DNA from 2 places in the Planococcus kocurii genome. Region 1 is predicted to be linked to the other one. Evidence: a T-box and tRNA genes for the amino acid it is inferred to sense, from the RefSeq annotation. Region 1 holds a T-box; the other holds one or more tRNA genes.

Evidence for each region. The T-box of region 1 lies ahead of trpS (tryptophan--tRNA ligase). A T-box ahead of a tRNA ligase gene usually reads a tRNA of that ligase, here a tRNA-Trp.
Region 2: it encodes a tRNA-Trp, which carries the amino acid that the T-box ahead of trpS (tryptophan--tRNA ligase) is inferred to sense. The anticodon was not compared.

Annotation. Positions count from the first base shown of each region.
Region 1 covers NZ_CP013661.2:2,810,603-2,814,078, reverse strand. The annotation lists gene AUO94_RS13650 (peptide ABC transporter substrate-binding protein) at 1-1,296, opposite strand, end outside; gene AUO94_RS13645 (DUF3899 domain-containing protein) at 1,539-1,880, shown strand; T-box leader at 1,924-2,134, shown strand; gene trpS (tryptophan--tRNA ligase) at 2,179-3,174, shown strand; gene opp4A (oligopeptide ABC transporter substrate-binding protein) at 3,215-3,476, opposite strand, start outside.
Region 2 covers NZ_CP013661.2:737,632-741,107, forward strand. The annotation lists gene AUO94_RS03770 (inorganic phosphate transporter) at 1-287, opposite strand, end outside; gene AUO94_RS03775 (DUF47 domain-containing protein) at 303-920, opposite strand; tRNA gene AUO94_RS03780 (tRNA-Leu) at 1,131-1,214, opposite strand; tRNA gene AUO94_RS03785 (tRNA-Cys) at 1,224-1,297, opposite strand; tRNA gene AUO94_RS03790 (tRNA-Gly) at 1,304-1,378, opposite strand; tRNA gene AUO94_RS03795 (tRNA-Gln) at 1,385-1,456, opposite strand; tRNA gene AUO94_RS03800 (tRNA-His) at 1,468-1,543, opposite strand; tRNA gene AUO94_RS03805 (tRNA-His) at 1,584-1,659, opposite strand; tRNA gene AUO94_RS03810 (tRNA-Trp) at 1,678-1,751, opposite strand; tRNA gene AUO94_RS03815 (tRNA-Tyr) at 1,758-1,841, opposite strand; tRNA gene AUO94_RS03820 (tRNA-Thr) at 1,845-1,920, opposite strand; tRNA gene AUO94_RS03825 (tRNA-Phe) at 1,939-2,014, opposite strand; tRNA gene AUO94_RS03830 (tRNA-Asp) at 2,032-2,107, opposite strand; tRNA gene AUO94_RS03835 (tRNA-Met) at 2,111-2,187, opposite strand; tRNA gene AUO94_RS03840 (tRNA-Val) at 2,255-2,330, opposite strand; tRNA gene AUO94_RS03845 (tRNA-Glu) at 2,338-2,412, opposite strand; tRNA gene AUO94_RS03850 (tRNA-Ser) at 2,433-2,522, opposite strand; tRNA gene AUO94_RS03855 (tRNA-Asn) at 2,528-2,602, opposite strand; rRNA gene rrf (5S ribosomal RNA) at 2,614-2,729, opposite strand; rRNA gene AUO94_RS03865 (23S ribosomal RNA) at 2,867-3,476, opposite strand, start outside.

The DNA.
Region 1 (3,476 bases):
TGTCAACCCTTCAAGATTTGTTTCAAGTTGGTTTTTCAAATAAGCGTCCATGTTTTTAGCAGTTTCAGTGTCGCCACCCAAGATTTCAAGTGTCACTTCTTCCACTCCTAATTCTTCAAGACCAGTAGCCCAAAGTTTTGCAGCTTCTTCAGCATCGAATTCAATTAGGTCGCCATTAACTTCACGGAAGTCCGCTTTGTTTTCATCAAAAGCAAACTCAGTTGGCACTAAGAATGTTGCTGGTAGTGAACCGTTAGCCAATACTACGTCAACTAGATCTTGCTTGTTAAAGCCTGACGCGATTGCTTTACGGATATTTACGTTTGCAAGAGCATTTTTCTCGCCCTTACGTTCTTGGTTCAGTTTGAAGTAGAAAACAGTTGGTTCCAAATCAGTTACTAAGTTTTCGTCATTTGCGTATTGCATTGCAAATTCACCGCTCAACGCAGCACGATCTTTTTCACCAGAGTTGTAAAGGTTAACTGAAGTAGCAGGTTCTTTTACTACGTCCCAGTTGATTGTTTCAAGTTTAACTGTTTCAGCATCCCAATATTCAGGGTTTTTCTGCATTTTCCAAGTTAAACCAGTTCCGTCCCAATCAGTCAATGTGAATGGTCCGTTGAAGATCAAGTTATCAGAGTTAGAAGCGTAAGCGTCACCTTTTTCAGTTACGAAAGCTTCGTTCTGTGGATAGAAAGTTGGGAAAGACATTAATGACATAAAGTAAGGTACTGGACGTTCAAGCTTTACTTCAAGCGTGTTGTCGTCTACAGCCGTAACTCCAAGTTCAGTTGGTTCCATTTTTCCTTCAGCAATATCAGTAGCATTTAAAATTGATCCGCCCATCATGTATGCTCCGTATGGAGATCCTGTAGCAGGGTCAATTGAACGTTGCCAAGAGTAGACAAAATCTTTAGCAGTAACAGGTGTTCCATCTGACCAGTTTGAGTCACGCAATTTAAATGTATAAGTTAGTCCATCTTCGCTGACTTCAGGCTCGCCATCCGCAAGTGCTGGTTCAGCTACGCTTTCTTGATTTAAACGGAATAGACCTTCGTTAACATTGTTGAAAATGTTAAACGCAACTGCATCTTCAGCTAATGAAAGATCCATTGTTGGAATTTCTGCGCTTTCCATTAAGTTCAATACTTGCTCTGAGTCTAATTCCCCAGCTGTCTCTTTGTCATCTGGTTTGTCAGTTCCAGTTTCTTTTTCATCGCCGCCACCACACGCTGCTAGAAAAGCACTTAGAACTAAAACTAGGCTTAGTAGCCAAAAAATCTTACTGTTTTTCACTAAATTGACCCCCTCGAATTTTCTGAAAACTTGGTACACTCTTAATTATACATACATATTTTTTCTTGTACAGAACTTTTTTGCTAATTTTTACACTCTTGTAACAATTGCGTTACATTGATATTACAAGAAACCTTGAGAATGTTGGATTTGTAAGCGTTTACGCAGTCTACGATAAACAAAAAATATTTTGATTTTTTTTAGAATTTCTTCTACAATTGGTAAGAATCGAGGTGCCAATTTTGAAAAAATTGTTTTTTTCTATCGTAATTATTCAAGTATTGATTTTAATTACTGCTTTTTTTAGGACTGATCATGTCACGTTGTTGTCGTATATTAATAATTCATTTGTTTACGGCGGCATTTTATTGTTTTTGGGTTCTTGGGTTTTTGTCGTTCGAACAGGTGTGTTTGATATATTCACTATAAGTATGAGAAAGGCTTTCAAGCTAAAATCGACTCTTGAAGATGATGAGATGCGGCCGCCTTCTGAAGTGATTGCTTTTTCCAGTTCGTATCTGCTCCTTACTGGCACGATCACCTTGCTGATCATGATGGTTTGCCTAGTAATTTATAGCCTTTAGTATTGCTTCCTAAATTGGTTATGTATTATAATAATAGGATATAAAATGAGCCATGAAAAAGAAGAGTAAATGCAGTTCCTTCTATAAGAGAGTCTGTGGTTGGTGAAAACAGATGGAGTGCTGCATCGAATGGACTTTTGAGCTGAATCGGTGAATAGGTAGTAGCTGATTCCGTGTTCTTCACGTTATGAAGAAGAGTGGCCGGTGACGGCAACTAGGGTGGTACCGCGGAAAACACATCATTCGTCCCTTTTTTAGGGGATGTGTGCTGTGTTTTTTACTTTGAGGAGGAATAATAATGACCAAGAAGAAAATTTTTTCAGGCGTTCAGCCTACTGGTACGGTAACACTCGGAAATTACATAGGTGCGTTTAAACAGTTTACTGAGCTGCAAGATGAATATGATTGTATTTTTTGTATTGTTGATCAACACGCCATTACAATGCCTCAAGATCGACTAGCGTTACGTAAAAATATTAAGGCGTTGGCGGCACTTTATCTAGCCGTTGGAATTGATCCCGAAAAAGTAACTTTGTTTATTCAATCGGAAGTTCCAGCGCATGCACAAGCCGGATGGATGTTACAATGTGTTTCAACCATCGGAGAACTAGAACGCATGACACAATATAAAGACAAATCGGCGAAAAATGCTTCTGTTTTGGCAGGATTGTTAACGTATCCGCCATTGATGGCAGCCGATATTCTTTTGTATCAAACTGATATTGTACCTGTTGGCGATGATCAAAAACAGCATATTGAATTGACGCGTGATTTAGCAGAGAGATTTAACCGGAAGTACAACGATGTCTTTACTATGCCTGATATACGTACTCCTAAAAATGGCGCACGTATTATGTCCTTGCAAGACCCTACAAAGAAAATGAGTAAATCTGATCCCAACAAAAAAGCAATGATCACTTTGCTTGATGACTTGAAAACAATTGAAAAGAAAATTAAGAGTGCTGTCACTGATTCAGAAGGAATTGTTCGCTACGACCCAATCAATAAGCCTGGTGTTGCCAACCTTTTAACAATCGAAGCTGCGTTAACTGGCGAAAGTATCGATGATTTGGTGACAAAGTACGAAGGGGCGGGGTATGGAGATTTTAAATCTTCCGTTGCACAAGCTGTTATCAAACATTTAGCTCCTATTCAGGAACGTTATGCCTTACTTCTTGATTCTGACGAATTAGATACCATTCTTGACGCAGGTGCCCAAAAAGCTAATTTCCTAGCCACTAAAACCTTAACGAAGATGGAAAATGCTATGGGTCTTGGACGTAAAAGAAAATAAAAAAAGAGCTGCAAAATCGCAGCTCTTTTTTATTTGGTTATTATTCTGCTGTAATTGCTTTTTCTTCACTCACAGCAAGATCAGACAAGTAAATGCCAGTTCCATCACCGATTGCATAATTCAATACGCGATTGTTAACCGGGCTAAGTAATGCGCGATATAGAGTCGGGAATACCGGCACTTCATCAACCATCAACTGCTGCCACTCTTTGTATACGTCTTGACGGTATGTTAAATCGAATGCTTCTGGTGAACGGCCTTCTTTTAAAAGACGCTCGTTGTCTTCGTTTTCCCAGCGAGCA
Region 2 (3,476 bases), 1.4 Mb from region 1:
AAATTCCACGTAATAGCCGCTAATAAAGCTGCTAGAATAACGACAGAGCCATTATCGAGCGCAAAAGGATCGACGATATCCTTGGTTATTGTTTTAGCAACACCCGTAAAAGCCATAGCACCGACAAAATTCATAATGGCCGCAAGCATAATTGCACGTCTCGGTGTTAGTGCTTTTGTAGAAACCGCAGTAGCTATCGAATTTGCCGTATCATGAAACCCATTGATAAAGTCAAATATTATAGCAAAAATGACAATCAAAACTGTTAACAGCAATACCATATCCATTAGTCATTTTGCTCCTTAGGCGTTTTTCATAATAATTGATTCGAATGTATTCGCGACTTGCTGACAATGATCAGCAATTTCTTCTAACTCTTCATATATGTCCTTGTATTGAATAATTCGAATCGGATCTTTTTCAGTTTGAAACAGATTTTTTATGGATCGACGCAGAACGGCATCACATTTAGATTCGTAATCTTTAATTTTAATGGCATGAGATCTCATCTGAGGCAGCTTCTTAGAAACCATTAGTTCGACTGCCATTTCTATCTCAATCGTGCTCAATCGAATTGCTTCAACAAATTCAAGCATGTATTCATCTGCTTCTACTATTGAATACATATCAAATCGTGCAGCTGTGTGTTCTAAACCATCTAATACATCATCCATACTCATTGCTAAAGCCAATATATCTTCTCGTTCAATTGGCGTAATAAATGCGTTGTTAAGATCTTGGATTATGGAATGTACAAAAGAATCTCCTTTTGTTTCATAATCCTTCATAGTGTTTGAAAAAATGATCAAGTCATTACTAACTTTTAATTTATACTCAGCAAAATAAGTTGCACTTTCTTTTAAATTCAACGCAATGTCACTCAACTGCAATGCAAACTTATCTTTCTTTTTGAAAGCCATTCTCTCTACCTCCACTATTTTCGCAACATAATTTCTCAGCTAAATTATAATAGCTTATTTCTCGAGATATTAACACTATCTATATAATCAATTTACAAATTCTTAATAAACCGGAATTTTCAGTTTAACCTAAACTCAATAAAAAAACCTCTTAACTATGATTTCTCACAGTTAAGAGGTTTTTGAAAGAGCAGGCAGGCTCTTTCGTGATACCGGCGGTCGGGGTCGAACCGACACTCCCGTGAAGGAACGGGATTTTGAGTCCCGCGCGTCTGCCAATTCCGCCACGCCGGCAAAATATTATGGAGGCGGCAACCGGACTCGAACCGGTGATAAGGGTGTTGCAGACCCATGCCTTACCACTTGGCTATGCCGCCAAATATTGGAGCGGAAGACGAGGTTCGAACTCGCGACCTCCACCTTGGCAAGGTGGCGTTCTACCACTGAACTACTTCCGCTTAAAGCTGGGGTACCTGGATTCGAACCAGGGCATGACGGGATCAAAACCCGTTGCCTTACCGCTTGGCTATACCCCACTAGTAAAAGATGGGGCGGACGAGGGGAATTGAACCCCCGAGTGCCGGAATCACAATCCGGTGCGTTAACCACTTCGCCACGACCGCCACTTTATTATTTATAAGTTCACTTAATGAAATGAAAACATGGGGCGGACGAGGGGAATTGAACCCCCGAGTGCCGGAATCACAATCCGGTGCGTTAACCACTTCGCCACGACCGCCATCATAAAATTAAAAATTGGCAGGGGCAGTAGGAATCGAACCCACATCGGAGGTGTTGGAGACCTCTGTTCTACCGTTAAACTATGCCCCTAAAAACTGGTGGTGGGGGGCAGATTCGAACTGCCGAACCCGAAGGAGCGGATTTACAGTCCGCCGCGTTTAGCCACTTCGCTACCCCACCTAGTGGTGCCGGAGAAAGGAGTCGAACCCTCGACCTACTGATTACAAGTCAGTTGCTCTACCAACTGAGCTACTCCGGCACAAATATTAATAAAAAATGGTGGGTCAGGACGGAATCGAACCGCCGACACTTAGAGCTTCAATCTAATGCTCTACCGACTGAGCTACTGACCCACTTTGTTAAGTAAAAATGGCGGTCCCGACCGGGATCGAACCGGCGATCTCCTGCGTGACAGGCAGGCATGTTAACCGCTACACCACGGGACCATTTGGTTGCGGGGGCAGGATTTGAACCTGCGACCTTTGGGTTATGAGCCCAACGAGCTACCGAACTGCTCCACCCCGCGACAATACTATTTTCTTACGATTAACATTGTGAAATTTAAAACAACGCGTTCACTATGTAAGTGTAAATGGTGGAGGATGACGGGATCGAACCGCCGACCCTCTGCTTGTAAGGCAGATGCTCTCCCAGCTGAGCTAATCCTCCATGAAATTGGTGACCCCTACGGGATTCGAACCCGTGTTACCGCCGTGAAAGGGCGGTGTCTTAACCGCTTGACCAAGGGGCCGTACTTTTAAAAAGAACTTCTGGCGGAGAGCAAGGGATTCGAACCCTTGAGACGGTTGCCCGCCTACATGATTTCCAATCATGCTCCTTCGGCCACTCGGACAGCTCTCCATATTTGGCTCCGAAGGTAGGACTCGAACCTACGACCATCGCATTAACAGTGCGGTGCTCTACCACTGAGCTACTTCGGAATAATTATTCAGACTGGCAACGTCCTACTCTCACAGGGGGAAACCCCCAACTACCATCGGCGCAAAAGAGCTTAACTGCCGTGTTCGGGATGGGAACGGGTGTGGCCTCTTTGCCATCATTACCAGACTGAATTTATTTTGAAAGACAAGTTTTATTATACCATTAGTACCGGTTTTTTCAAGCTTTTTTTACAAAAACTTTCTTATTCTTTCAAAACTGGATAAACGACAGGTGAAACAAGCAAGTTTTTCGCATACAATGTGTTGGTTAAGTCCTCGATCGATTAGTATTCGTCAGCTGCACGTATCGCTACGCTTCCACCTCGAACCTATCTACCTCATCGTCTTTGAGGGATCTTACTTGCTTGCGCAATGGGAAATCTCATCTTGAGGGGGGCTTCGTGCTTAGATGCTTTCAGCACTTATCCCGGCCACACATAGCTACCCAGCGATGCCCTTGGCAGAACAACTGGTACACCAGCGGTGTGTCCATCCCGGTCCTCTCGTACTAAGGACAGCTCCTCTCAAATTTCCTGCGCCCGCGACGGATAGGGACCGAACTGTCTCACGACGTTCTGAACCCAGCTCGCGTACCGCTTTAATGGGCGAACAGCCCAACCCTTGGGACCGACTACAGCCCCAGGATGCGATGAGCCGACATCGAGGTGCCAAACCTCCCCGTCGATGTGGACTCTTGGGGGAGATAAGCCTGTTATCCCCGGGGTAGCTTTTATCCGTTGAGCGATGGCCCTTCCATGCGGAACCACCGGATCACTAAGCCCGTCTTTCGACCCTGCTCGACCTGTACGTCTCGCAGTCAAGCTCCCTTCTGCCTTTACACTCTACGAATGATTTCCAACCATTCTGAGGGAAC